Linked DNA regions of Luteolibacter flavescens. The protein of the gene in region 1 interacts with the protein of each later gene in a pairwise test. Links are inferred from orthologs where the notes say so. Each region holds a gene or a part of one and is shown in the gene's direction. Other genes may lie near its edges. The genes, in order: OKA04_RS23005 and OKA04_RS13135.

Evidence for each region.
Region 2: the proteins of OKA04_RS23005 (region 1) and OKA04_RS13135 interact in binary tests that used the Escherichia coli proteins (3 or more experiments, as listed by UniProt). The link is inferred for Luteolibacter flavescens from one-to-one orthologs.

Annotation. Positions count from the first base shown.
Region 1 is NZ_JAPDDS010000020.1:23,728-38,386, reverse strand. What follows is about bases 4,481-7,423. They hold OKA04_RS23005 (iron-sulfur cluster assembly scaffold protein), read left to right. Parts: upstream 4,481-5,694; coding sequence 5,695-6,153; downstream 6,154-7,423. Other genes in these bases: OKA04_RS23000 (ATP-binding cassette domain-containing protein), read left to right, coding at 6,375-7,423; OKA04_RS23010 (FGGY family carbohydrate kinase), read right to left, coding at 4,481-5,560. Outside these bases: OKA04_RS23030 (efflux RND transporter permease subunit), read left to right, coding at 1-1,368; OKA04_RS23025 (efflux RND transporter periplasmic adaptor subunit), read left to right, coding at 1,365-2,441; bifunctional methylenetetrahydrofolate dehydrogenase/methenyltetrahydrofolate cyclohydrolase FolD, read right to left, coding at 2,515-3,387; OKA04_RS23015 (lysophospholipid acyltransferase family protein), read right to left, coding at 3,384-4,067; more of OKA04_RS23010, read right to left, coding at 4,067-4,480; more of OKA04_RS23000, read left to right, coding at 7,424-8,162; OKA04_RS22995 (hypothetical protein), read left to right, coding at 8,282-8,683; OKA04_RS22990 (hypothetical protein), read left to right, coding at 8,703-10,652; OKA04_RS22985 (response regulator transcription factor), read right to left, coding at 11,280-11,948; OKA04_RS22980 (sensor histidine kinase), read right to left, coding at 11,945-13,525; OKA04_RS22975 (hypothetical protein), read right to left, coding at 13,525-14,331; OKA04_RS22970 (hypothetical protein), read left to right, coding at 14,480-14,659. UniProt on the Escherichia coli protein: A scaffold on which IscS assembles Fe-S clusters. Exists as 2 interconverting forms, a structured (S) and disordered (D) form. The D-state is the preferred substrate for IscS.
Region 2 is NZ_JAPDDS010000006.1:287,846-302,350, forward strand. What follows is about bases 6,198-8,986. They hold OKA04_RS13135 (cysteine desulfurase family protein), read left to right. Parts: upstream 6,198-6,895; coding sequence 6,896-8,077; downstream 8,078-8,986. Other genes in these bases: cls (cardiolipin synthase), read right to left, coding at 6,198-6,751; OKA04_RS13140 (thioredoxin domain-containing protein), read left to right, coding at 8,121-8,986. In the rest of the region: OKA04_RS13100 (VIT domain-containing protein), read left to right, coding at 1-933; OKA04_RS13105 (C39 family peptidase), read left to right, coding at 984-2,270; OKA04_RS13110 (DoxX family protein), read left to right, coding at 2,345-2,830; OKA04_RS13115 (hypothetical protein), read left to right, coding at 3,026-3,514; pyrF (orotidine-5'-phosphate decarboxylase), read left to right, coding at 3,573-4,352; OKA04_RS13125 (MBL fold metallo-hydrolase), read left to right, coding at 4,382-5,308; more of cls, read right to left, coding at 5,324-6,197; more of OKA04_RS13140, read left to right, coding at 8,987-10,142; OKA04_RS13145 (discoidin domain-containing protein), read right to left, coding at 10,146-11,567; OKA04_RS13150 (hypothetical protein), read left to right, coding at 11,703-11,999; OKA04_RS13155 (PD-(D/E)XK nuclease family protein), read left to right, coding at 12,161-14,505. UniProt on the Escherichia coli protein: Master enzyme that delivers sulfur to a number of partners involved in Fe-S cluster assembly, tRNA modification or cofactor biosynthesis. Catalyzes the removal of elemental sulfur from cysteine to produce alanine.

The DNA of each region.
Region 1 (14,659 bases):
GAGAATATCGGCGCTCCTTCATCGGTGAACCAGGCGTGGGTCGAGACCACCGCCATCAGTTCGTCGGACGGTGAGATCCTCGTGCAGCTCCAGGGCGACCACGGGCCGAGCCTCGGCTACGAGCAAAAGATCCGCGAGATGCTCGCGGAGAAGTTCCCCGACGTGCAGTCCTTCTTCCGTCCCGCCGACGCGACCAGCCAGACGCTGGCATCCGGCGCGCCGACCACCTTCGAGGTCCGCTTCATGGGCCGCGATGTCCCGGGGAATCTGGCGCTCGCGAGAAAGCTTCGCGACGACTTCTCAAAGGTGCACGGCGCGGTGGACGTGACCCTGCGCGAGGTGCTGGACCAGCCGGGCTATGCGATCCGCGTGGACCGCGCGCGTGCCGCCACCTTCGGCATCACCCAGCAGGATGCGGCGAATGCCATGCTTGCCGCGCTCGGCAGCGGTGGCTCCATCGCGCCGAACTACTGGTCCGACCCCGCGACCGGCGCCTCGTATGACGTGCAGGTGATCGCACCGCCATCGAATCTCGTCAGCGTGGAGCAACTCCTCAACCTTCCGATCCGGGGATCGGCGGGCACGGGCTCTCCGGTGCCGCTCCGCGCCTTCGCCACCGTGGTGGAAAAGCGCGCCCCCGCGAGTGTCTCGCGAACCACCCTGCAGCCGACCTACACGGTGGTGGCAAATGCCGCGGGCCGGGATCTCGGGAGCCTGACCATCGAGCTCGAGAACATGCTTGCGGAACTGCGCAAGCAGCAGAAGCCCGGCAACAAGATCGAGCTGACCGGCCAGGCCGCCCTCATGAAGTCCGCCTACTCCGAGCTCATCGGCGGCCTCGGCCTCGCCGCGGTCCTCGTCTTCCTCGTGATGGTGGTGAATTTCCAATCGTGGACGCTGCCCTTCGTGGCGATCAGCGGCCTGCCGGTCGCCGTGTCCGGTGCGCTCTTCGGCCTGTGGGTCACCGGCACCCCGCTCAGCGTGCCCGCGCTGATGGGCATCATCATGGTCGTGGGCGTTTCCACGGCGAATAGCGTGCTCGTCAGCAGCTTTGCCCGTGACCGCTTCGACCAGGGCGAGACCGCGCTGGATGCCGCCATCGAGGCTGCCACCACCCGCCTCCGCCCGGTGATGATGACCGCGCTGGCGATGATCCTGGGCGTCATCCCCATGGCACTCGGTCATGCCGAGGGCGGCGAGCAGAATGCTCCTCTCGGCCGCGCCGTGATCGGCGGCCTGCTTTTTGGCACCATGGCCTCGCTCTTCGTCGTGCCGATTGCCTTTGCCTTCGTCCGCGCCAGATTCCACCCGAAGAAAGAAGAGAGCGAGGAAGCTCTCCCATCCACCGTCATTCCCGAGCCGTCATGATTGCCCGCACGCTTCCCTTTCTCCTCGTCGCCTCCGCGGTGTCTGCCCTCGCGCAGGAGCCGGCCACGGTGCGCACCGTGGCCCCGTCCGCCGCAACCGAGGCCCGCACCTTTGACCTGCCGGGTCGCACCGAGCCGGTCGAGCAGGCCCGCATCTTCTCCCGCGCCACCGGCACGGTGAAGGAGCGGCCGGTCGATATCGGCGACCGCGTCAAGGCGGGCGACACGCTCGCGGTGATCGATATCCCGGACATCGAGCAGGAGCTGGAAGCCGCGAAGGCGTCCGTCGATCAGGCCGTCGCCCGTGCCGAGATCGCCCGCAGCACCTCGAACCGCACCACCGGCCTGCTGAATGCGCAGGCCGTCTCGAAGGAAGAGGCCGAGCAGCGCGAGGCATCCGCCGCCGAGCTGGAGGCCGCCGTGCGCGCCGCGAGGGCTGAGGTGGGTCGTCTGGAAGAGCTCCAGAAGTTCGCCGTCGTGAAGGCTCCTTTCCAAGCGACCGTCTCCGCACGCCGCATCGACCGTGGTGACTTCGTGCGCGGCGACTCCGCCACCACCAGCGAGTGGATGTTCCACATCGTGCGGCTGAACCAGCTCCGCTTCGCCGTGGGTGCCACGCCGGATGTCGCGCTGCGCCTTTCCGCCGAGACGGAGGCGACGGTGAAGTTCGCCGAGCTTCCCGGACGCGAATTTCCGGCGAAGGTCAGCCGCTCCAGCAATCTCTTCGACACCGCCACCGGCACCATGCGCGTGGAGTTGCTGCTGGAGAATCCGGACCTCACCCTGCCCGCGGGCCTCACCGGCACCGTCGCCTTCAAGCTGAAGCCCGCGCCCGGCACCTACCTGCTGCCGAACAACACGCTCATCCTCCGCGATGGCAAGTCGTTCGTCTCCATCGTCGAGGACGGGAAGATGAAGCTCGTGGATGTGCTGCCCGGCCGCAATCTCGGCCCGCAGATGGAAGTGACCTCCGCGGCGCTGAAGCCGGACAGCCAGGTGATCGTCAGCCCGAATGCGATGCTGCGCCCCGGCGATGCCGTCACCCCGAGCCCGCTGGTGGCCGGAGGGAAGTAAGGCCGCGAAACATCGACAGCCCTTTGAACCGAGGAGCGTGGACGCCGTGTCCACGCTCTTTTCTTTTCGTTTCTCAGCCGAGCTGACGCGCCGCTTGCAGCGTGTTTTTCATCAGCATCGCGATGGTCATCGGGCCGACGCCTCCGGGGACCGGGGTGATGGCGGAGCACTTCGGCGCGACCTCGTCATAGGCCACGTCGCCGACGAGGCGGTAGCCGCTCTTCTTCGAGGCGTCCTCGATGCGGTTGATGCCCACGTCGATGACCACGGCACCTTCCTTCACCCAGTCGGCCTTCACCATTTCCGGGCGGCCGACGGCGGCGACGATGATGTCGGCGCGGCGGCAGATGGCGGCGAGATCCTTGCTGCGCGAGTGTGCGACCGTGACGGTGGCGTCCGAGCCCTTCGCCATCAGGAGCAGCGCCATCGGCTTGCCGACGATCATGCTGCGGCCGATGACCACGGCTTCGGCACCGGCGGTCTTCACCCCGGCGGCGGCGAGCAGGCGCATGCTGCCGGCGGGCGTGCAGGGGACGAAGCCGGTCTTGTCCTCCAGCGCGAGCTTGGCGACGTTTTCCGGGTGGAAGCCGTCCACGTCCTTGCGCGGGTCGAGCGCGCGGATGATCGCTTCCTCGTCGATGTGCTTCGGCGGCGGGCTCTGCACCAGGATGCCGTGGATGGCAGCATCGGCATTCAGTTCCTTCACCACGGCCAGCAGTTCCTCCTGCGAGGTCTCGGCGGGCAGCACGATCTTCCGCGAGTAGATGCCAAGGTCGCCGCAGGTGCGGACCTTCGAGCCGACATAGACGTGCGACGCCGGGTCATCGCCCACCAGCACGACGGCCAGGCCGGGCGTGATGCCCTTGGCTTTCAGCTCAGCGACTTCGCTGCGGCATTCTTCGAGCACGGCGGCTGCCACGGACTTGCCATCAATTACGGAACTCATCGTAGGTGGTCGGAAGTTGGGTTGGCACCGCGGAGCATGATCTCCTCCAGTCGGCGGCGCCACGTTTCGAAGTCATCTTCGGAGAGCCCTCCGGGCACGGCAAGCACCTCGTCGAAAATGACGCGCACCCGGCTGCCGGGGGCCGGGATGGCAAAGCGGTCCCAGGTTTTCAGCTCGCGGCAGGAGGAATACGTCACGTGGATCGGCACGATCGGCACGCCGGTGGACTCCGCCAGCTTGATGATGCCGGGCTGGACGATGTGCTTCGGGCCGCGCGGTCCGTCCGGCGTCACGCACACGTCGGTGTCTTCCCGCAGTGCCTTCCGCATGCCGACGAGCGCGGCCACGCCCCGGCGGGAGGATGAGCCACGCACCGAGCCGATGCCGAAGACGCCTACCGCCCGCGCGAGCGCCGCACCATCATGGCTGGCACTGGTCAGCACCACGGCTTGGCGGTGCTTTCCGCAGGACTTCTTCCATGCGGCGGGCATGGTGAAGATGCGGTTGTGCCACAGGCAGTAGATCACCGGGCCGGGGATGCCACCGGGCCGGGTGAGGCCGCAGCGGTCGATGATTTCGAAGCGCAGGGTGGCGCTCCACGCCTGCATCAGCCGCCCCGCGAAGGTGCCGAGCGCGGTGGCCTTCCCGCTCTCGCGGATTTCCGAGCCCTTGCCAGCCATTACAGGAAACCTCCCGCGTGGAGCGTCTCGACGAGGTACTGCTGGCGGGCCAGCAGGTCCTGGTAGAATTCGTGGCGCTGCGGATCGGGATCGCGGCGCGTCGCATCGTCCATGGTGACGATGTAGCCGGCGATCTCGTCAAAGCCCAGCGACTCGCCATTCAGCCGGAAATACACCACCGCCGCCTGCATGGCTGCACCCAGCAGGGAGCCGCCGGAGACCGCGACCGAGGCGACCGGCACGCCGAAGACATCGGCCAGGAGTTGGTGGAAGGCCGGGCCCGCATCGCGGCTGACGCGCACGCCCGAGGGCTCGAAGCCGAGGTCGCGCAGGCGGCTGAAGCCGTAGCCGAAGCCCAGCGCGAGGCCTTCCGCCGAGGCGCGTGCCAGATTTCCCGGCGTGAAATTGTCCAGCGTCACCCCGTGGAGCACGCCGGTGGCATCCGGCAGGCGCGGCGTGATCTCGCCGCGCAGGTAGGGCAGGAAGAGCAGACCGTTTGCCCCGGCTTCCGTGCTTGTCAGCGCCTTTTCGTATTCCGCGTTGGACCAGCCGTAGTGGCGCCGCACGAGTTCCAGTGCGGACACGGCATTGGCCATGCCCATGCGCGTGATCCAGCGGCCGGAGGCATCGCAGAGGATGGAGGCCTCGCCCTGGAAGTCCACGGCGGGGCGGTCGGAAATCGCGCACAGCGAGCCATCGGCGTAGAGGTCCGCGACCACCGAGCCATTCCCCGCGGCACCCACGGCGAGGGCGGCCAGCGCGGCGGCACCCGAGCCCGGGGCCACGATCACGCCATCCGGCAGGCCCCACGAGCGGCACAGGCCGGGGCGGAGTTGCCCGCGCGGCTGCAGCGGGGAGATGCCCGGCGGCAGCATGTCGAAGACGCGGCTGTCGATGAATTCCATCAGCTCGCCGCTCCACTTCCGCTGCGGGACATTGAAGAGACCGGTCGTGGCCGCGGAACCTGCCTCGATGCCGGATTCACCCGTCAGCCAGTAGCCGATGAAGTCCTGCGGCGTCATCAGACGCGCGGCGCGCTGGAAGTGGTAGGGCTCATGCTGCTTCAGCCACAGGCACTGCGCGGCCAACGAACCGGCATCCACCGGATTCCCGCAGAGCTCGATCAGTCCGGGTGCCCCGCCGAAGGCGCGGGCGATCTCTTCCGCCTGCCGCTGGGCCGAGCGGTCAATCCCCAGCTTCGCGGGGCGGACGATGCGGTTGTTCTCATCCAGCACCACCATTCCGCCGGTCGGCGCGGTGATGCCGATGCCCGCGACCCCGCCGCGGGCGTCCCCCAGCGTCTCCAGCACCTGCCGCATCGCGTGGTCCGCTGCGGAGATCCACGACGCCGGATCCTGCTCGCGGTAGCCGTCGGGAAGCCCCTCGACCCACGCGTGGGCGGCGGTGGCTTCGGCCGCGACCGTGGCGGCTTCGAGATCCAGTGCCACCACGCGGGTGGCGGCGTGGCCGATTTCGATTCCTAGAAAGTGCATGCCTCGTTATCCGGGCGACGGGAGGATTTTGTTGGGGGCGGCGTTAGATTTTCCGGTGCGGCGGGTCTTTGCAAGCTTGGTGGTTCCTATTTTCCCGCGCTTGAATCCTCGCCCGCCTGCCGCATCGTCGCGGCGTGAGCGATTTCGAAGAAAAAGTCCGCGAAGCCCTGTCCTCGCCGAAGAACCAAGGCGAACTCGCCGATGCGGATGCCGTCGGCACCGTCGGCTCGCCCGATTGTGGGGACATGCTGCGGATGTGGCTGAAGTTCACCGAAAAGGACGGCAAAAAGGTGATCGACCGGGCCTCCTTCCAGTCCTTCGGCTGCCAGACCGCCATCGCCGTCGCCTCGATGGCCACCGAATTGCTCAAGGGCAAGACCGCCGAGGAAGCCCGCGAACTCTCCGCAAACGAGCTGACCGGCGACCTCGGTCCGCTGCCTCCGATGAAGATCCACTGCGGCCAGCTCGTGGAGGGCGCGCTGAAAAACGCCCTCGACCAGACCCCGGCGGAAGCACCGAAAGCGGTCGGCACCACGATCTCCGACAGCATGAAGCAGCCCGCCGGGAAGATTCGGATCGTTCCGCTGGAGTGAGACGGCCCCGTTCTCGATACAGTGCTCGTCCCCGGCAAACCTCCAAAGCAGCATTGAAAGAGCTTCTCGGGAGACACTTTTCCACCGCCCGGGAGTTGATTGAGGTTGGCGAGGCGTTGGTGGAGATCGGTGGGGCGTCCGGAGACTGACCGCCCTTTCTTTCTCGCCCTTGCGAAAAACGGCCGCTTTCTTCCGTAGCTATCCAATTCACCCGTTTGCCCGTGCTCGAGCTCAAGGACGTTTGTTTCACCATCAAGAAGGACGGCGAGGACGTGAACCTCGTCGATAAGGTCAATATCCAGATCCCGCGCGGGCATTTCATGGCGATCGTCGGCCCCTCGGGCTGCGGCAAGACGACCCTGCTGAAAACCATCGCCGGCCTGAATCCGGAGTCGGCCGGAGCGCTCTACTGGGACGGGCGGAATCTTTCCGAGGAGGGCGACCTCGACCCCTCGGAGATCGGCTACGTGCCGCAGTTCTCCGTCGCCTACGATCCGCTCACCGTGGACGAGTCGGTGGAGGCCGCCACCCGCCTGCGCGTGAAGACGCGGGACATGGAGGAGCTGGACCAGCGCATCGACCGGGTGCTGGAAGAAACCGGGCTCACCACCATCGCCGACCGCCACGTGAAGGTGCTTTCTGGCGGCCAGAAGCGTCGCCTAGGCCTCGCCATGGAGCTGGTGTCGGATCCGAAGCTGCTCCTCTGCGACGAGGTGACCAGCGGCCTCGACCCCCGCTCAGAGCGGGAAATCGTGCGCCTGCTCCACGACCTCTCCCGCCGCGAGGGCCGCATCGTCCTGTCCGTGACCCACTCGCTGGCTCACCTGGAACTCTACGATTCCATCCTCGTCCTGCACGAGGGCCGGGTGGCCTACCACGGCCCGCCGGACCAGATGAACCACTACTTCTCGGTGCACGATACCGAGGAAGTCTACCCCAAGCTCGCCAGCCAGACCTCCGATCGCTGGCAGAGCTCGTGGATGAAGCACCGCGGGCCTTACTATACGAAGCTCGACCGGAATCGCACGAAGCTCGTCGATTCCGGCGGCCTGCACCTGCCTGCCGATCCCGAGCCGGTCCCGACCCAGGAGGTGACGGACGAGAAGGAGCAAGCGGCGAAAGAGAAGCCCGAGTCGGAGAAGATCCGCACGCCCGGCTTCTTCGCGCAATTCACCACGCTGCTGTCCCGCCGCTGGCGGATCTTTTTCCGGGATCGCGGACAGGTCTTTCTCCAGCTCGCCATCCTGCTCTGCTTCCCGGTGCTGGTCACCCTCTTCAAGGACAACGCCCTCGGCCAGATCGCGAATCTTTCCGAGACCCGCCTGGGGAACGTGATGCAGGATTTCCAGGAGCAGCAGGTCGTGAGGCAGGATCAGGTGCGCGTCGGCTCGGCCGTTTCCGGGATCGTCATGTTCCAGGTCATCCTGCTCGCACTGATGGCTTCGAACAACTCCGCCCGGGAGATCGCCGGAGAGCGGTCCATCTTCGAGAAGGAGAAATTCGGGGGGCTGCGACCGACCGCCTATCTGGCCAGCAAGATCGCCTTCCTCGCGTGTCTCGTCCTCGCGCAATCGCTGTGGATGGCGGTTTTCGTCAATTTGTTCGCGCCATTCCGCGGCGGGGCAGGGGGCTTCGAGAGCCATATCATCTTCCTCCTGCTAGTGAATGGCGGGATGACGGCCATCTGTCTCGGCATCTCCGCGCTGATGCGCACCGCCGAGCAGGCGTCGCTGCTTTCCATCTATCTCGTTGGTTTCCAGCTTCCTCTCTCGGGGGCGGTGCTTGCGTTGCCGGATTCCGTCGAGGGTTTCACGCGGCCCTTCATCTCCGCCTACTGGGCGTGGTCGGGCAGCATCGGGGCGCTGGAGCCAAAGGTGCTGGAGGCGGTGAAGACCGTGGTGGATACCTCGCTTTCCACCCGTGAGGCCTGCCTCTACACGCTCGGGTTCCACATCGCCGCCGGTCTCATCGCTGCATGGGTCGGCACACGCCGCCACCAGTGGGATTGATGGAAATACCGGGCAAATGTGGGGAAAAGGCGTGAATCACCCCGAAAATCGTGGAAACTTGAGTCCACGGGAAACGTTTAGAGACTGAACTTTAAGCCGAAACCCACCACTGTAGTCCCATGGCTCGACGCGCCAGTTCTGGAATCAAGCCCGGTCTTCTGATCGGGATCGCCGCTCTCGTGGCCATCGCCTTCTTCGGTGGCAAGTTCTTCCTCGGGAAGCAAAAGGACACCTATGCCAACATGGCCACCATCAACATGTCCGATGTGATGGATGGCGTATCCCTGCGCGACAACGAGTACGTCGTGGAGGGCACGGTGGATGACAAATTCTTCCTCGGCGACAATCCGAACCAGGTCGTGAGCCTGAAGGTGGACACGAATTCGGGCGACCAGTTCCTCGGCGTCGAGATCCCGGCCAATCTGGCCAAGTCCAATATCGAGCGCTCCCAGCGCTACCGCATCAAGGTCCGCATCCGCGAAGCCGGCATCGCGGTCGCCACCGGCATCAATCCTCTCTGAGCGTCCCGTCCCGTTCCTCATGAAAACTTTCATCCCATTCGCCCTGCTCGCCACCGTCGCCATCGCGCCCGGCCAGGTCCTGCACCCGGACGCCCGCGAGCGCGTGACGAATCCCCCGGCGACGCAGACGAACGACACCGTCGTCCAGCGGCAGCCGGAGCAGGCGAAGCCGGGCGGCTCGCCCTTTGGCAGCGAGCTTCCATTTTTCGATCCCTCCGCGGAGACCGTCTCGTGGAACGGGCACACCTGGGCTGCGACGGACAACAGGGCCCTCGCCGCGCGTTTCGAGCGCTACTTGAACGAGCCCGAGGACCAGTCCGAGGACGCCCAGGCCTATCGCGAGACCATCGACCAGATCCTCGAGCTCGTCTCGCCGCATCACAAGGGCGGGCCGGACTTCCCGGGCGCGGTGAAGCTGCTCCCGCGTGCTTCATCTTTCCCCGGCGACGCCAAGCTCTGCGACTCGCTGACCCAGGCGATCTATGCCGCGGTGCTCGCGAAGAAGGACATCTCGGGAACGCGCGCGCTGACGAGCGCGATCGAGGAGGAGAAGCAGCGCCTCATCAAGGATGCCGACTGGAAGGCCCGCCACGAGCACGATCCCTCGCTCAACGAGACCAAGGCGACCGGCCAGGGTGGCGGCGGTGGCAACAACCGGGCACCCGGCCGGGCGAAGGCTCCTGCGGAGAATCCGGGCCGCGGCGTCGTCTCGCTCCAGTATGTGGATTCCGTGAAGCGCATCGCCGAGATCGAGGCGATGAAGAAGGCGAATACCGCCAAGAACGAACTCCAGATCACGCAGGCGAAGGTCCAGTACCAGGCGCTCATGCTGCAGTTCTTCGTGCAGCGCCGCTTCGAGCACGTGGTGATGTCCGCGCGCTTCTACCACCAGATTTTCCAGGACGGGGACAACCGCCTGCACATCGACCAGAAGTCCGAGGTGAACAAGCTCTTCACCGAGAGCCTCGGTGCCAGCCCGACCGTGGCGGCGCTCGATTCGCTTGCCAGCGAGGCGATCCGCGACGTGAACCAAGGCGTGGACGCCTTCACCTTCCTCGTGGAAAAGAAGGAATACCAGAGCGCCGCGAAGCGCCTGAGCGAGGCCTATGCGGTGGGTGAATTCATGCCGTCCATCCGGGTCCTGCCGCGCGAGCAAAAGCGCCAGGTGCTGGAATTCGTCCGCGAGTCCTACAAGCTCATCGCCGCTCTCGATGCGAAGGATTACACCACCGCCAGCAACCTGACGAAGAAGCTGAAGGAGATGGCCGGTGACTTTGACGCCACCAAGCCGGAAGCCGCGATCGCGACTTACACGCGGGTGAGCAGCATGCACATCGATGCCGCGAAGCTCGCCGCCTCCAAGGGCGACAACGAGAAGGCCGCGCAGGAGATCAAGAACGCCATGGAAGTGTGGCCGCAGAATCCGAAGCTCGCCGAATTCGACAAGCTCGTCGAAGCCGGCGGTGGCATGGCGGTCGCGAAGAATGATTTCGACCGCCTTCTCAGCGAGCGGAACTACCGCGAGATCTTCCGCCGCCAGTATGAGCTGGCCCCGGCCATCGCGGGCGATGCCGCGCGCGAGGATGCCTTCAAGCAGATCATCACGAATCTGACCCGCATCGAGGGTGCGCTCGAAAAGGCCGCGGAATTCAGCAAGATGAGCCAGGACTACGCGGCATGGGAGCAGCTCGCTTCCCTCCGCAAGGATTTCCCGGACGATCCGAATCTCGGCCTCGCCTTGGAAAAGCTGGCTCCGGACGTGGCCGACTTCACCCGCGCGCTTAGCAAGGCACGTGAATTCGAAGAGCGCCGCGACAAGCAGGTTGGAGCTTCGCTTTCCTGGTATCTCAAGGCCCGCGCGCTTTACCCGCGCAGCGAGATGGCGGAGGCCGGCATCCAGCGCATGCTCGGCGAGATCTTGGAAGAGAAGGGCTCGAAGGCCGAGGCGCGGGCAAATGCCGAGCAGTGAGGCGCACCGTCGCTAGCGCGAACTCTCCCGTAGCGGAAGGACTGCGTCCTTCCGGCTGTGCGGGGGCTGAAGGTGGATCGCCACTCGGATCGATCATGCGGTCCGCACCCAGCCGGAGCGACGCAGTCGGCTCCGCTACGAAGATGTAGCTCCGCTACGGAAACGTAGCCAAAGGTAGCGGAAGGACTGCGTCCTTCCGGCTGTGCGGGGGCTGAAGGAGAATCGCCGCTTGGATCGTTCATGCGGTCCGCACCCAGCCGGAGCGACGCAGTCGGCTCCACTACGAGGATGTAGCTCCGCTACGGAAGCGTAGCCAGAGGTAGCGGAAGGACTGCGTCCTTCCGGCGGGGCGGGGAATGAAGGAGAATCGCCGCTTGGATCGTTCATGCGGTCCGCCCCCAGCCGGAGCGACGAAGTCGGCTCCGCTACGAGGATGTAGCTCCGCTGCGGAAGCGTAGCCAAAGGTAGCGAAAGGACTGCGTCCTTCCGGCGGGGCGGGGGTTGAAGGTGGATCGCCACTTTGACTGTTCATGCGGTCCGCACCCAGCCGGAGCGACGCAGTCGGCTCCGCTACGGGGATGTAGCTCCGCTACGTGAACGCGACTCCCTTACGGAAATCCGGCCCCGCTACGAAAACCGATACCCCGTCCCGCGCACGGTCTCGATGATCTCGGGCCTTGCCGGATCAGCCTCGATCTTCTTCCGCAGCATCAGCACGTGCTGGTCGAGCGTCCGGGAGTCGGGGAAGTAGTCGAGGCCCCAGCAGGCATCGAGGAAGGCATCGCGGCTCACCGGCTTGCCCGCGTGGCGGTGCAGCAGCTCCAGCATCGAGACCTCGCGGCGGGTCAGCTCGATGACCTTGCCATTCCGCTCCGCACTCAGCGCATCCGGCCTCACGGTGAGATCCTTCATCGTGAAGCTGGTGCCATTCGCAGGAGCCACCCTTCGCAGTGCCGCGCGGATGCGTGCGATGACCTCGGCACGGGTGAAGGGCTTGCGGATGAAATCGTCCGCACCGAGACCAAGGCCCACCACCACGTCCGCCTCCTCGTTCTTCGCGGAGAGGAAGAGGATGGGCACCGCGGGGTCGGTCGCACGCACGCGGCGGCAGACTTCGAAGCCATCCACGCCGGGCATCATGATGTCCAGGCACAGCAGTTGGGGCCGGTGCCGCGCCCACAGCTCCAGCGCCTCCTTCCCATCCGACGCGGAGATCGTGCGGAAGCCCTCGTCCTCGATGCACGCGGCGAGCGCATCGAGCGTCAGCGGATCGTCTTCGGCGAGCAGGATGGTCATGCGACTTCAGTGTGGGAGATGATGGCGAGGTGGGGCGGTGCGGGCAGGTCCAGCTCGAAGACGGTGCCCGTCTCCGATGGGCATAGTAGCAAGTCCCCGCCCATCCGCCGGGCGAGGTCGCGCGCGATGGCGAGGCCCAGCCCTGTCCCGCTGGCGCCCTCACTGACGCCGCCGTGGATCCTCTCGAAAGGCTCGAAGATCCTGCCCCGAAAGCGCGCCGGGATGCCCGGTCCGCGGTCACTCACGCGCAGCACCAGCCGGTCCCCTTCCATTGAGGTCGCCAGCCCGAGCCAACCGCCGGAGCCGGCGTATTTCTCGACATTGGAAATCAGGTTGCCGGTGATCTGGGCGAGCGCGTCCGCATCCAGCAGCGTGCTATTGCCCGCGCCGCGCTGCCATTCCACGCGGATCTTCCGGCGATCCAGCGACGGTTGGAATTGTGCGAGCATGTCTTCCACCACTTGGTCCGGGATGCAGGCGGTGGGCGCGAGTTCCAGGGTCTTCCGCTCGCTGCGGGAAAACGTGAGCACGTTCGCGACGAGCCGTCCCAGCCGCCGGACTTCCTCATGCACCAGCGAGAGCCGCCGCTGGGCCTCGGCCGGTCGTGTGTCGAGCGAGCGCCCGGCGAGATCGAGATTGAGCAGGATGTTCGTCAGCGGCGTGCCGAGTTCGTGCGACACGCGGTTCACGAAGGACACCCGCTCTTCCGCGAGCCGCAGTGCCCGGCCCTGCTGGATCTGGAGCGAGATGCCGGCAAGGATCAGCCCGCAGGCGATCGCTCCCGCGAGGATCAGCGTGGCGGCATCGTGGGTGCTGCCGGTCTCCAGCTTGTCCCACGCCAGCACCTGCCACTCGCCGAGACCGGTGCGATGAGGCAACGACATCGCTGCGGGGCCCGTGTGCGAGGCATCGGCACGTGCCAGCCACTCCTTCCCGCCGGGGCCCTGGATCGCCACCCGCTCGTCCGCTTCGCGCAGCGGAGCCATCGGGCCGGGCATCCACGCGGCGAGGTGCTTTTGCAGGCACTCCGCCAGCTCATCCTCATCAATGACGAAGGCAATCACGCGTGCCGGCTCCGTGCGGATCCACCGGACCTGATGGCCCTCTTCCGGACCGGGGAGCCAGCCGCTCGTGGTGGAGACGCCTTCCAGGATTTCCTTGGGCAGCACCACCGCACTGCGTGGGACGATCCGCCCGCCATCGCCCTCCGCGATGACTTCCGGGATGCGGCTGCTGGCGCCCACGGCTGGCTTCTTCCCGCTGAAAAACGCAGTCCGCTGCGAGGAGGCGAAGACGTAGCAGGACCGTAGGCCGATGACATTCTCGCAGCGTCGCTCGCTGGCATCCACGGGCAGCCAGGCGGAGGCGGTGGAGCTGGCGATCTCCGCCAAGTGCCCCGCATAGACGTCATCCAGCCGGTCAAGCTCGCCGCGGAAGGACGCCGCGAAATCGAACACCCGGTCGCGATCCGCGGGAATCCTGTCCTCCACCGTGCGTCGGGACATCCGCTCGCCGCCCCAGAGCACCAGAGCGGCGGCGGCAAGCATCGGTCCGAGAGTGAGCCAGTGGCTTCTCATCAAGGTTCCTTCACGACGGGGATGACATCCGCGGTAACGAAACAGAACCACACGCGGTTCGCGGAGTCAGCATCCACCTTTGACACCGGAGGGCGGCTCGGCGTGCCCAGCAGTTGCGGTTGGCCGGTGATGAGAGAGGTGGCAAGTGTGATGCGCTGGGACTCAAAGATGGGCAGCTCGGCCTCCGCGGTGCCCTGGCCCCATTTCACTCGTTCCGCGAGGGTGGTGAAGTCGGGTGCGATCCGTAGGTCTACCACGCGACCGTCGGCAGTGAGGGTCGGTTCGATCTCCACGGTGATGCCGGTGTTCCGTGTTTCGAAAGCGGTCGGCAGGATGGGAGGGGTGGCCGGGGAAATGGTCGCTGGGGTGGCTGTCGGTGTGGACGCCTGCTTGTTTCCGTTTGCCGTGGCCGCAGCGGCAGCGGGCACCGGGGTATTCGCCGGGGTGCCATGATCGTACTCCGTGGGATAGATATGCTCCGATAGGCTCTCGACCAACGCCTTCTCCCCCGTGCGCGCGCGGATCACGCTGAAGGTCTCCTGCTTTGCCTGGTTCTTTGCCACGCGAGCACGGAGTTCGGCGTAGAGCTTGGTGTCGCCCATCTTCTGCTGGTAGAGTGCGGATGCCTCATTGAGGTCCAGCGAGAAGTTCTCGACGCAGATCGAGATCACCCGCGGGATATTTTCGTCGGCTTGGTTGTCCTGCGCACCATTCCGGACGAAGGGATCGGTGGCGGCGCGGTCTTGGGCGTGGAGTCCGGACAGGGTGGTGAGTCCGGTGATCAGGATGCAGATGGTTTTCTTCATAACTCCGCCAGCATCGCAGGTCCGCGCCGGCCGCAGGTCAAATGGATGTCAAAAGACGGAAAAGTGGCTCTCTCCCGCCGAATGTCACGATCCTGTCATATTCGGGGTCTTTGCGCCGCATCTGTGTGACGCCAGCGTCGCACTGAGCATGCTGCCGGGGATTTATCTTATCGACGCGATCGGACCGTTCTTCCGTGGCTGCGAGGGCCGCCGCATCAATTGGTCGAAGATTCACTTCACCCGGCTCGCCACGTCCGGACCGGAGCGCGAGGAGCAGTGGAAGGGCATCCGGGAGGACCTGCGGACCTTCACTCGCGAAGTGGCCGCG
Region 2 (14,505 bases), on another replicon or contig:
GTGGTGGAGGAGCCGGGTGACTTGGCTGGGGAAAGTTTGAGCACCCTGGGGAGTGGATCGGGTGATCCCTTCGGCGCTGGCAATTCTTCCGGAGGCTCGCCCGTCGTGATGATGCCGGCCCATCCGTCCGACGGGGGCATGGCGGACCTCGCGGCATTCGAGGAAAAGCTCAAGGCAGGGGCCGACCCGTATCGGGCCTACCTGGAAGCGAAGGACGGGAAGCAACGCGTCCCCATGTTTTACAGCGAGGCGGCGCGCCGGTTGTTTGCCGCGGGGCATGAGGCACTGGCGCTGCGGGTGATCTCGACCTTGTCCGAGCGCGACCGCGGTCGGGCGGCGGCGTTCTGGCTGATGGAGTTCGGCCAGCCTGAGGCTGCCGCCCGCCTGTTGCGAGAGCTGCCGGAGATGGAGCGCTCCCTGCCGGTGGGGTATGCCCTTGCTGAGACAGCCGCCAGCGAGCGTGAGGCCGCCAACTGTTTCGGAGGGGTGGTGGGAGTGAACAATTTGTTGAGTGGATCGGTCATCGCGCTGACCGACCTCAATCGACTCGATGACGGAGGGATACCGGAGTTCGAGGGGAATCTGACCTGTGACCTGCGCATCGTCGTCCAGTCCGAGTTCCCCGGGATCGTGCCCGAACTGCAGGTGCTGCACCCGGGCGGGAAGCTGGAGAGCACGTGGGCGCCGAGCCCGATCGGCGGACGTTTGACCTCGGGTCCCGGTATCGCCGAGTTCGCGATCCGCCGGGCCGTGCCGGGCAGATACCAGGTGAGGGTGCTGTCCGAGAATGGCACCACCTATCGCATCGCGATTTACAAGGACTGGGGCCGGGACTCGCAGAAGACGGAGCGGATCACGAAGTGGGTGGGCCCGGGGGAGCAGGAAGTCGTGAGCGATCTGGAATTCGAATTCCGGCCCGCTTCGGAAAAGTGAGCGCGCGTTTCCCGGCTTGGAATGCGGCGGTTTCCGGCTATCGGTGGGGGATGAAGCGGTTCCTCGCGTCGCTGCTGCTGGCGGGTGTCTCCCTGGAGACCTCGTCCGCGGTGCCAAATTCCATCCTCGGCCCCATCGCGGCGGCGGAGAGCCCGCTGAACGGGCAGGACCTGACCGAGCAGCTATTCGCCACTGCGCTGTGGGATGGCTCCGGGAAGCTGCCGGGCGAGTGGAATGGCGAGGGGCAGATCGCGACCGCGACCATCTCCCACCTGCGCGCCCGGCCAAAGCTCTTCGGCCGCGAGGTGATCCTGCTCCGCTCCGTGAAGCGCGAGGGCAAGCTGGAGTCGCTGGAGGCGACCTTTGTCGATGCGGGCTCGTATTTCGGCTACTTCGACGAGGAGCTGCCGGAGGGCCTGAGCCGCCGGGAGACGCGCAAGGAGGTGGCATCCCGGCTGGCCGAGAAGCAGGCCGAATTCTCGAAAATCTACCTCGAAGCCCATACCGACCTGCGCACCGCGATTTCCGCGGCCTGCGGCGGCACCAAGCCGGATGAGGCGAAGATCGGCCGCACCCGCGGGCTGAAGACCCCCGTGGAAGAGTGGCAAAAGAACGGCAAACACGTCCGCCTGCTGGCCGCAAACAACCGCCTGCTGCGCGTGAGCATCGCCGCGAAGGAGTCCGACCAATGGCTGGACCCGGCCGTCGCCGCCCTGCCCGAGCGCGAGCAGCTCGCGAAGCTCGCCGCCAGCGTGGCGCGCGATGCGGATGGCACGGTGCGCCTGCCCGACCTGCAGCCCATCCCTCAGGGGTATCGCCCGTATTGCGGGCTGAATAGCCTCGCGATGGCCGCCCGGCACTTCGGCCTGCACCTCGACGAGGACTGGCTGGCCGTCGCCGCGGGCTTCCAGAATACGGGCCGCGCGGACGGGGCGAATCTGGTGAAAGTCTATCACTCGGTGGCTTCCGAGGCCGGGCTGGGGCTGGATCGCACCACGAAGCTCGACCCCTCCGCCGTGGCGCGGGCGATTTCCCAAGGCATGCCGGTCATCGTGTGGCGGCGTTTTTCGCACGAGCGGAACCAGCTCCATACCCGCTTCATGAGGCAGGTCGCGCGCGATGAGTCGGCGACGCTCCCGAATCCCGCGGACGCCGCCGAGCGCGCCTCCTGGCCGGGCGACTCCGCCCCGCTGCACGCCTCCGTGGTGGTCGGCTACAATCCCGAGCGGAAAGAAGTGCTCTTCCTGGAAAGCTGGACCGGCCGCGACAAGCCGCGCCGCATGCGCGTGGAGGAATTGGCCGCGACGACCTACCTGTGCTTCGTCTTCAAGCCCTGACGGGTCGCTCCGCCGCGGTGGATTGCGTGCTTTCGAGCTTGGCTCAGGGGGTGGATTCATTAAAAGGCCCCGCCGTGCCATCCCGGAAAACCAATGAAATCGGCCCATGGGTCGCGCTCGTCCTGCGGGTCGCGCTGGGTGTGTTTTTCGCCTACAGCGGGTGGCAAAAGGTCTTTGGCACCGGGCTTGATGAATTCACCCGCGCGGTGGGGAATTACAAGATGCTCTACCCGCCGTGGGACGCGGTGCTCGCCTACACCATCCCCTGGGTGGAGATGGTGGTCGGTGCCTGCCTCATCCTCGGCCTGTGGAAGCGCGGCGCTCTGGTGGTGCTCGCCGGACTGGTGGCCACCTTCGCCATCGGCGTCGGCCATGCGTGGAGCAAGGGGCTGAATATCGCCTGCGGTTGCCACGGGAATCCGGACGGCACGCCGATGGACTACACGATGAAGTTCGTGGAATTCGGCGGCTACTGGCTGGCCATCGGCCTCGTCTGGTGGCTCGGCCGGAAGACCAGCGGCCACGTCTTCGGCGGGACGAAAATGAAGCTGCCGGGCTGAGCCATGGCCACACGGGACTTCTCCTGGCATCCTGGCCGCAGGGGGCGCTACGCCTTCCTGCTGTTACCGGTGATCATCGGGGTGGCGGTCCACGATGCCCCGCACCGCTTCTCTTCGAAGAAGGCACCGTGGGGCTGAAATCAGGCGTCGTTTCGGGATTGAAATCCGAAGCGCGACCGCCATTATGAAAGCGCGATGGAAGCGTTCCCATGGCATCCCGTTCAGAAGCGCCGACAGGTCTTTCTCGCGGCGTTTGCCGTCCTCTGCATCGCTGGCTGGTGGCTGACGCCGGGAGATATGGAGCGACAGCTTGCCCTGTGGGCGCTGGTGATTCCTGCACTCGGAACGGTCAATGCGGTGGCGGAGGTCGATGCCGATGGATTGAGGCTGGTGCGGCGGTGGCGTGTCTTTGGCGTCATTCCTTTGTTTCGGAGGGAGTTTCCTCTGGGTGATTTCCGGGCGGTGACCCTGCGAGGAATTCGCGACCCGCAACCCGGCGATCCGGTCTATCTGGTGCTCACCCGCAAGGATGGACGATTCATGAAAATCACCTGTTTCTCCGGGTCAGCGCTCCGGGATGGGTCCGCGGAGGCGGCGGTGGAACGGCTTGCGCGTGCCGCTGGTCTGCCGGTGGCGGACTACCCGGCGTCGGGCTATACGATCCCGATCTGCACGAGGGGATAAGGCAAGGATGCCGCGGGTCGGGTGTTGCGGGTTCGCTCCGCGGTGCTACAACCGCGCCATGCGCTACCGCGAACGTTTGCAGGCGAGGATTGCGGCGACCGGCTCCCGCCTTTGTGTGGGCCTCGACCCCCGGCCCGGTGAGGGCGGCATCGAGGCGGTCCCGGATTTCCTCAAGCGGGTCGTCGATGAAACCTGGCAGCACGCCGCGGCCTTCAAGCCGAACATGGCCTACTTCGAGGCGATGGGCCTGCGAGGCATCGAGATCCTGGAAAAAATGCTCGGCGACATGCCGTCCGAGGTGCCGGTGATCCTGGACGCGAAGCGCAGCGACATCGGCGAGACGCAGAAGTACTATGCCCATAGTTACTTCGCCCACTGGAAGGTGGATGCCGTGACGCTGAATCCTTTCCTCGGCTATGACTCCATCGAGCCCTTCCTCGCCTGGGAAGGGAAGGGGATCTACCTGCTGGCGGTGACGTCGAATGCCGGGTCGGCGGATTTCCAGCAGCAGACGCTGGCGGACGGCCGCTCGGTCTTCGAGTTGGTAACTGCACTGGGTGAGCGTGCGAAAGGCCTGCCCACCGACGTCGGCTACGTGGTCGGCCTGACGAATGCCGCCGGGGTGCTGGCCAAGATCCCGGACGCGCCGCTGCTCGTGCCCGGCCTGGGAGCACAGGGTGGCGACCTCGCCGCGCTGGCCGCGGCCGCCCGCACCGCGCCGGACGTGATCAATGTGTCCCGCGGCATCCTTTATGCTGACGATGGCAGCAGCTACGGCGAGCGTGCCAGATCGTGGGCGGCGAGAATTTCGCAGGCCTACGAAGAACCGGTCGCGTGAACGCGTAGCAGGGCTAACGTGTAACCCTGATGCCGAGGAACGAACATCCGAAGACCGGTCAAGTGACCGCCCACTACTCCGGCCTGCTGCCGCAGAAGGGCTGGCCGGGGCGGAATTACAAGTTCTTCCGGCATCGCATCGTGCCCGGCATGTTTTCGAAGCGCGGGGGCCTGGCGCAGGACCCCGTGCTGACCGTCCCCGAAAACGGCAGTGTGCGGGTGACGTGGGTCGGGCATGCCTCCTTCCTCCTGCAATTCGCCGATCACTCGGTGATGATCGACCCGAACTGGGCGCGCTGGCATGGCTTCGTGAAGCGCCTGCGCGAGCCCGGCCTGCCGCTGAAGTCGATCCCTGAGCTGGACCTGGTGGCCGTGAGCCATGCGCACTTCGACCATCTTCACAAGCCAAGCCTGAAGGCGCTGAAATCCCGCGGCGGCATCATTGTCCCGCGCGGCAGCGGCAGCCTGGTGAAACGCCTCGGCTTCCCCGCCGTGCATGAGGTGAAGGTGTGGGACCATTTCGAGTTTAACAGCCTGAATGTGATCCACACGCCTAGCCACCACTGGGGTGCACGTTACCTGCACGACATCCATCGCGACTACGGCGGCTACCTCATCGAGTCCGGTGGCAAGAGCGTGTTCCACTGCGGCGACAGCGCGTGGTTCGACGGCTTTGCCGAGATCGGTCGCCGTCTGCCGAATATCGACGTCGCGCTGATGCCCATCGGTGCCTACGACGCGCCGAGCGGACGCGACGTGCACCTGAATCCGGAGGAGGCCGTGCGCGCCTTCGCCGAGATCGGCGCGAAGGTCATGATCCCGATGCACTACGGCACTTTCCCGCTCGGCAATGAACCGCTCGGCGAACCCGTCGAGCGTCTGCTGATGGAGGCCGACCGCCTCGGCATCAGCGAGAAGATCCTCATTCCCGAGGAAGGCGTCGGCATCGAATGGTGAGCGGCTTGATCGCCCTCACTGCACCGGTGCCATCAGCCGAGCGGCGCGGCAGGCGAGGCGGAAGCCGAAGGATCTCTCGGTGAATTCCTCCACCTTCACCTCGCGGGATTGGGAGAAGTCCAGCTCAAGCATGTGCGCCACCTCGTCGGCAAAGGCGGGGTCGGGCGAGAGCGCGGAAATCTCGAAGTTCAGGCGGAAGGAGCGGTTGTCGAGATTCGCCGTGCCCACGCACGCGAGCTGGTCGCTCAGCACCACCTTCTGGTGGAGGAAGCCGCGCGTGTAGCGGAAGAGCTTGATGCCGCAGGCGATGGCCGGCTCGAAGTAGGTGAAGGCGGATAGCCACACCAGCAGGTGATCCGGTTTCTCCGGGATCAGGATGCGCACGTCTACCCCCCGGATGGCGGCGGTCTGCAGGGCGGTCATCACGCCATCGTCCGGGACGAAGTAGGGCGAGGCGATCCACAGCCGCTCGCGCGCGGTATTCGCCATCTCCGCCACCACGAGCTGCCACGAGTCCACCGGATCGGCGGGGCCGGTGGGGATCACCGCGGCCATCTGGTCGGCGCTCTCGGCCTGGCCGGACCAATCCAGGTCCGGCACCTCGTCCGCGGCCCAGTTCCAGTCTTCCAGGAAGACGAGCTGGATGGCCTGCACCGAGGGCCCTTTCAGCTTCAGATGGGTATCGCGCCACGCGCCGAAGCGCTGGTCGCGGCCGAGGTACTCGTCACCGACATTGATGCCGCCGATGAAGGCCTCCTTGCCGTCCACCACCACGATCTTGCGGTGATTGCGGAAATTGAGCTGCACGCGCGACACCCAGTGACGGTTGCTGCCAAAGGATGCGTGGAAGATCCCGGCGGCCTCCATCTCCTTCAGGTAGGAGCGGGAGAGCTTGTTCGACCCGATTTCGTCGTAGAGGAAATAGACTTTCACTCCCGCCTTTGCCCGGTCGATGAGTGCCTGCTGGAAGCGCTGTCCGACGCGGTCGTTCTTCACGATGAAGAAGTTCACGAGCAGGTATTTCTCGGCGGACGCGATGGCCTCGAACATTGCCTCGAAGGTCTCCTCGCCGTCGATCAGCAGGGTCAATTCATTGCCCCGTGTGAAGGGCAGGCCGCCGAGGAATTCCGCCGCTCGACCGAAGGCATCGTCGGGCTTGATCTCGTAGTGGCGCAGCCGCCGGTGCATGTCATCGGCCACTTTCCGCAGCGCGGCATCCTCGCCGCGGCGGGCCCTCACGTAGCCGGAAAAACGGGACTTCCCCGTGAAGTAATACATCGGAACGGCGAGCCACGGTGCGGCCAGCAGCGAGACGATCCACGCGATGGTCCCCTGCGAGGTCCGCACGTGCATGAGCGCGTGGATGACGAGCAGGAAGCCGACGATGTGGAAGATGAGAAGGGCCCCAGCGAGGACGGCGGCGAAGAGTTCCTGGTGGGGCATCGGCCGAATCTAACCGCTTTTGCCTGTCGGCCAAGCGATGGTTCTCTCGCGGGGTTATTTTGGCAGCGGGTGATGTTCCCGGGAATATCTTCCACGGGTGACGAGGCCGTTGCAGGAGCCGGGTCCGGCGGCTAGCATCGGCCCGTGATCTACCTCGATGCCAATGCCACCACGCCGCTCCTGCCGGAAGTGCTCGACGCGATGCTGCCGTGGCTGAAGGAGGGCTTTCATAACCCGAATGCCAGCTACCAAGGGGCGAAGGAGGCACGCAAGGCGATCGAGGAGGCACGCGGGAAAGTCGCGGCTCTGATCGGCGCGCAGCCGGACGAGATCGTCTTCACCGGCGGCGGCACCGAGAGCACGAATGCCGCGCTCAAGTGGTTGGCCCGGCTCATCGGCAGGAAGTCCGGCCGCGTGATCACCAGCGCCATCGAGCACAGCGCGGTGCTGAAGCCCTGCGAGACCTTCGCCGACGTGGGATACGCACTCACGCGGGTGGGAGTCGATGGTGGCGGCCGGCTTTTGATGGAGGATTTCGAGGCGGCGTGCGATACCGCGAAGGAGGGCGGGGGATTCGCGTCCATCATGTGGGCGAACAACGAGACCGGCGTGATCCAGCCGGTGGAGGAAGCATGCGCGATGGCCCGGGAGCGCGGCCTCGCCTTCCACACGGATGCCATCCAGACCGTCGGCAAGATCCCCGTGGATGTCCGCGAGGTGCCGGTGGACTACCTCTCGCTCTCCGCGCACAAGTTCCACGGGCCGAAGGGCGTGGGCGCGCTCTACATCCGCAGCGGTGCCCGCTTCGAGCCGCTGCTCCGCGGAGGCGGCCAGGAAAAGGATCGCCGCAGCGGCACGGAAAATACTGCGGGCATCGTAGGTCTGGGCAAGGCGGCGGAACTCGCCATGGAGAGGCTTTCGAAGAAGGAGACTCCCGCGTCGCTGAGGAATGCCTTCGAGGCAAAGGTCGTCGGCGAGGTGAGCGGGGTTTCGGTGAATGGCGAACTCCTCCACCGCCTGCCGGGCACCAGCCATCTATCCTTCACCGGCTGCGAGGCGGCGGGCCTCCTGATCCTGCTGGATGACCTCGGCGTCGCGTGCTCGGCGGGCTCCGCCTGCATGACGGGCAAGCAGCAGCCATCGCATGTCCAGAAGGCGATGGGCTTCTCCGACGCGAAGGCGAAGAGCAGCCTGCGCTTCGGCTTCTCCTGCCTGACCACGATGGAAGAGGCGATGGCCGCGGCGGAGTCGGTGAAGAGGGCGGTGGAAAAACTGCGGCGCGTCCAAGGCGGCAGCACGGGGCCGGTGATGGTGTATTCCCCGTGACGTTCTTCCGTGCCATCCGGCCATTTCGTGGTTTGCTCCCGGCATGCCGAATGCCCTCGCGCACGAGACCTCGCCCTACCTGCTCCAGCACGCGCACAATCCCGTGGACTGGGTGCCGTGGTGCGAGGATGCCTTCGCGCGCGCCAAGTCGGAGGACAAGCTGGTCTTCCTCTCCATCGGCTACTCGACCTGCCACTGGTGCCACGTGATGGAGCGCGAGAGCTTCGAGAACGAGGCGATCGCGGGCGTGATGAATGCGAACTTCATCTGCGTGAAGGTGGACCGCGAGGAACGCCCGGACATCGACGCGACCTACATGGCCTTCGTCCAGGCGACGACCGGACAAGGCGGCTGGCCGATGAGCGTGTGGCTGACGCCGGCGGGGCGGCCGGTGGTGGGCGGCACCTACTTTCCCCCGGAGGACCGCTACGGCCGCGCGGGCTTCCCTCGTCTCTGCGCGGAGATCGGGCGGCTGTGGCAGGACGACCGCACGCGCATGGAAGAGAGCGCCGCGAAAGTGATGGCGCACCTGCGCGAGCAATCGGCGGCGGATTCCGTGCTCAATGGCTTGCCGCCGGACAAGGTCTTCGGCGACTTCCTCGACCGCTGCGAATCGATGTTCGATCCGGCGCTCGGCGGCTGGGGCAATGCACCGAAGTTCCCGCGGCCCGTGGTGCCGCGCCTGCTGCTCCAGCTCGCCGAGAGATTCGGCGGCGACGAAGGCGAGGCCGCGCTGCAGATGACTTCGCGCTCGCTGCGTGCAATGGCCGCGGGCGGGATGAATGACCAGCTTGCCGGTGGCTTCCACCGCTACTCGGTGGACCGCTACTGGCACGTGCCGCACTATGAAAAGATGCTCTACGATCAGGCTCAGCTCGCGCTGGTGTATCTGGAGTCGTGGCAGGCCACGGGCGAGGATTGCGACCGCGAGGTGGCCGAGGACATCTTCCGCTACGTGCTGACCGATCTGCTCGACCCGACCGGTGCCTTCCATGCGGCGGAAGATGCCGACAGCCTCGTTTCCGCGGAGGATGCGGAGAAGAAGGAAGGCGCGTATTGGACCTGGGAGGCCGCTGAGATCTATCGCCTGCTCGATGCGCGGAGCGCGGCGATCTTTTGCGCAGCCTACGGCATCGAGGAGAATGGAAATGCGCGTCCCGAGAGCGATCCGCATGGCGAGCTCGAAGGCCGCAACACGCTCTATCAGGCGACGGGCATCGATGCCTTGGCGGAGCAATTCGACCTGCCTGCGGAAGAGATCCGCCTGCTGCTCGGGCAGACGGCCAAGGTGCTGCTGGAGGTGCGGAGACTGCGCCCGCTGCCGCATCGCGATGACAAGCTGATCACCGCGTGGAATGGCCTGATGATCGCTGCCCTCGCGCGCGGCGGTCGCGTGTTGGACCGCGCCGACCTCATCGATGCCGCGGCAAAGGCAGCCGGCTTCATCCGCCGCGAGCTATGGGATGGTGCGAAGCTATGGCGGAGCTTCCGTGGCAAGCGTGGCGATGCGCCGGGCTTCGCCGCCGACCACGCATTCCTCATTTCCGGGCTCATCGAGTTGCACGGGGCGGATGGGGATCGCGCCTGGCTCGACTGGGCGGCGGAGCTTCAGGATGCGCTCGACCGCGACCACTGGGAGGAAAGCCAGGCGGGCTATGTGATCCGCGCGGAGTTGCACGGCGAGCCCCTGCTGGTCATCCGCGAGGACTACGATGGAGCGGAGCCGTCCGCGAACCACGTCGCGGCGGAGAACCTGCTGAAGCTGGCTGTCCTGTTGGATGAGCCCGCTTTCGAAAAGCGCGCCGAGGCCATCCTTCGTGCCGGTTCGCGCGTCGCGCAGACGCAGCCCTTTGCCGTGCCGGTGCTGCTCGGCGCGCTGGACCTGCACCAGCGTGGCGTCACGAAGATCGAGGTGCGCGGCACACCCGAGCCGGCGCTCGCGGAAGCCATGCGCCGGGCATGGCTCCCGCGTGCCGTGTGGACACGCTCCGCCGGGGATGGGGACGTGATCGTTTGTGAGAATCAGGTCTGCAAGCCGCCCATCCGCACCGCGGCGGAGTGGTGAGATTCACTCTTCCTCCACGCGGAAGAAGAGCTTGTCCTCAGCGATGAAATTGAACTCCACGGTGGTGGTGTCGGCACCATCCGCACCGCTGATCCCTCCGAGCATCTGCGTGCTCCAGTCGGTGAGTTCCGCGGAGGACGTGACGCGGTAGTTGTCATTCTCACGCGAGCGGAAGGTCAGGCTCACCCGGCTGTTCACGAAGTCGAAGGCGCTCGCCGTGATGGCCAGCGGCATCAGCGGCTGGAGCGATGTGCCCGGCAGCGGGATGGTCTGGAGCGGCTGCTTCCGGTTGATCGGTGTCGGGAAGTCGTATGCCGTCATGTTCTCGATCAAGGTCCAGGTATTGCCGTCGGGACTGCCCTCCAGCGTCCAGCGGACCGGGTCGCGATCCGTGTAGTCATTGCCCGTGGTGAAGCGATAGCCGTCGAAGGTGGTCGCCGCGCCGAAGTCGAAGACGAGGCCGTTCTTCGAGTAGTCGAGCCACTTCGTGCTTGGGTCGTTGTCGAGCAGGTTCTCCGGGCCTTCCCATTCCGAGGGATCGGGGTCGATGGCCGTGGCGGACGCGACCGTCAGCCGGGTGGTGCCGAGGAAGAAATCGAAGTCGCAGATCTGGATGCTGTTCGCGGTCGAGGTGTCGCGCAGCTTCACCGGCGTGAAGCGCACGTAGCGTGCGGATGCGGACCCGCCTGCCACGGTGCGGATGGTCACGCTCTGGGTGGCCTCCTCCTCTCCCTGCACGGCCGTCAGCGTGTAGGTCGTGTCCGAGTTCGCCGCAGGGGTCACGTTGAAGCTGCCCGATCCCGCGACCGCTCCGGGCGTGGGGTCGATGGTGAGGGTGGTCGCATTGAGCACCTCCCAGGAGAGATTCGTCGAGGCTCCGTTGATCAGCACCGCATCGGCGGCGCGGAAGAAATACAGCTCCAGATTCGTGAAGGGCGGCACGTGGATATTTGCGGAGTAGGTCTCCCGATGGTACGGCACGGGGTAGTTCGTGCGCTCGTCGATGAGGGTCCAGGTGTCGCCGTCGTTGCTGCCCTCCAGTGTCCACGTCACGGGGTCGCGGTCCTCGGCATCGCCTGCGGTGCCGAGGCGGTACTGGTCGATGGTCACCACTTCCGGGAACTCGAAGACCAGCGCGCCTTTGTTGAAGTCGAGCCACTTGGAGCCGAGGTCGCCGTCCTTGACGTTATCGACGCCTTCGTTGCCCGGATTGTCACCGTCAGGGTTGGTCACGGTGGCGGTCGTCATGTCGAGCGCCTGGCCGAGGAAGCGGAATTCGAATTCCGCAAGCTGCACGCTGTCGGCGTTGTCGCCGCCACGCAGGCCGACCGGAGTGAAGCGGAAATGCGAGTAACTCGCTTCCCCCGCTTGCGCTGAGGTTAATAGCAATAAGGCGAGGGCGGGGATATGGTATGGGGTTTTCATGAGTGTGAATGAAAACAATCCCGCGTGCGTTATCAGAACCGTTTCGTGATGTCAGCCCTCTTTGGGATGACCGGGCCTTTCGGTGGGTTGAATCCCGATTGAATGCGGATAAGGTCGCCTGCGTCTGAGAAAACGATGAAAGCACTCTGCATCCTCTTGGCCTTTGTTTCTCTGTCGGTTGTGGCTCCCGCTGCCAATCTGGCATTCAAGAATGACACCGGCTCCGCACAGCGGGTGGTGGTGTATCAGGATGGAAAAGTCGCGGGATACGTGGACCGTCTGAAACCGGGTAAAACATTTCTGGTGAAAGTAAAGGATACCGGAAACAGGCCGGTGGTTTGTCTTAAAGTGGCGGGTAAGGATGAATATCTTTTCCTCCCGCTGAAGACGAAGGCCTACAAGCTGTCCTGGTTGAGGAACCTGCTCTGGTAAGCCTCCGGGGACGTGTCTGCGGTCCGAGTTTTTGCTGTCCGGCGGGTGACTTCCGGGCATGAAATCGGTCCATGCCGGAGCGCGTCTTTTTGGGCTGGCACAGGCCCCTGCTTGGATTGCTGACAGAGTGGCTTTTGTCCAGGCGCGACGAGCTTCCGGCGATGCTCGTCGTGGTGCCCACCGCGCAGGCGGGGCGCTTGCTGCGCGAGTCGCTGGCCGAGGCGGCGGGTGGATTGCTCGCGCCAAAGGTGGTGACGCCCGGTCACTTCCTCCGCACGGAGCACGCCGCGCCGGAGTCCGTAGAGCAGATGGCGTGGATCGAGGTGATGGAGTCCGTCCGCGATTGGACGCCCTACGCCGCGGCCTTCCCCCTGCCGCCGGGCGAGGGGGAGCCGCCGGGCTGGGCGATGGGGCTGGGCAAGGCGCTCGCGGGGATCCGTGCGAGCCTGCAGGAAAATGCGCTCACGATTTCCGAGGCCTCGCACCGCATGGGGAAGACCGTGGAGGGCGAGCGCTGGGAAGCGCTGTCCGCGCTGGAATACAAGGTGGAGCAGCAGTTGGCCCGCTGGGGATATGAGAGCCGCAGCCGCATGCTGGCGCGTGGCACCCGGGTCGAGCCGGAGCGGCGCATCGTGCTCGCGGGCGTGCCGGACTTTCCCGCTGCCGCAGTCCGGCATTTCGCGGAGGCAGTCGTGCTCATCGGTGCGCCCGAGGAAATGTCGTCGGATTTCGATGACTACGGCAGGCCTGGTCCGGACTGGACCGATACACTGCTCGCATGGCCGCAGCCCGGCAGCGTCACTCTCACCGCCGACCCGCGCCAGCAGGCAGCCGAGGCGATGCAAGTCGTGGCCGCGGCGGGCACGCCGTCCCATGATCTGGCGCTCGGCTCCGCCGACGAGGCGACCGCGGGCGAGCTGGTGCGCTCCTTCGGACGTGGCGGCTGGGTCCTGCATGATCCTTCGAATCTGCGGCCCGCTCCCTTGAAAGCGTGGCTGGCTGCATGGCGGCAGTTCGTTTCCCGGCCCGACGCAGGCTCGGCGGTCGATCTCCTGGGCTTCGCCGAAACCAGTGCGCTCACCGGTGGCAAGCGCGCCCAGCGGGTGATGGCCCTGTCCGCTGCCCGCGACCAATGGCTCGCCCGCGACCGGGACGACCTGCAGCGCATCGCGGCCCTGAACCCGCGGAATCTGGAGTCGATCCAGCTCGCCATCGATACCCTCGAGTCCCTGATGCGGTACCGGTCGATCTTCCTCCGCGACGGGGTGCATGCAGGCCTCCGCCGCCTGCTGGACCGCGTGGACCCGGAAGGGCGGCAGAGCGATCCCATCCTCGAGTGGTCCCATGCCACCGCTCCCCTCGCCAACGAGATCCGCCGCGATGCGGGATTCTGGATCGACCTGCTCTGCGCGTCCCTGCCCGACGTTCCAACGCCAGCACCGGAAGACCGGGTGCTGGATGTCCAGGGCTGGCTGGAGCTTTTCCATGCGCCCGGGCAGCACCTGGTCATCTGCGGGATGAATGAGGGCCAGATCCCGGGGCGCGCGAGCACGGATGCCTGGCTGCCGGAAGGCACGCGGAAGCACCTGGGCCTCTCGCACGATGCCGGCCGCCACGCACGCGATGCCTACCTGCTGATGGCGATGACCGAGGCTCGTCGGGCAGAGGGCCGAGTCGATCTGCTGCTGACGAAGACGGGGGCTGACGGCGGCGTGCTGCTGCCCTCCCGGCTCCTGCTCGCCGCGGATGAGAAGGAGCTTCCCGTGCGAGTGAAGCAGGTTTTCAGGGAAGTGGAGCCTCCTGATTCCTCGCTCGCATGGACGCTGGATGAGGCATGGAAGTGGCAGCCGCCGGCGGTGGAGAAGGAGCTGCGGATCAGCGTCACGACCTTCGCCGACTACCTCGCGTGCCCGTTCCGCTTTTATCTTAAATACGTGGCCGGCATGAGCGAGCCGGAGCCCGAGCGGGTCGAGTGGAACCAGCGCGACTTCGGCAACGTGGCCCACATCGTCGTGGAGCACTGGGCGGTGGACGAGCAGGCAAAGGATTTCGCGGAAGCCGGGAAGATCGAGAAGTGGGTCCACGATGAACTGGACCGCGTGATCGCGGAGCGCTTCGGGGCGAAGGTGCCTCTGGCCGTGCGCATCCAGCGCGAATCGCTGCGGCAGCGGCTCTCGTGGTTTTCCCGCATCCAGGCGGAGGAGTGGAACCGCGGATGGAGGATCGAGGAGATCGAGAAGAAATTCGAGCTGGAGATCGAGGGCGCTACCATCGTCGGGCGCGTCGATCGCATCGAGCGGAACATCGACGGACGACGCCGCGTGCTCGACTACAAGACGGGAACTACTGCGGGCGTCGTAGAAAGCTCGCACCGCACGGGCATGAACGCGAACACCCGCCTGCCCGCGCACCTGCAGGATGTGCCGGAGATCCTCTGCACCGGGGCGGACGGGAAGCCGAAGCGCTGGAAGAATCTCCAGGTGGCACTCTATTCCGCGGCGCTGGG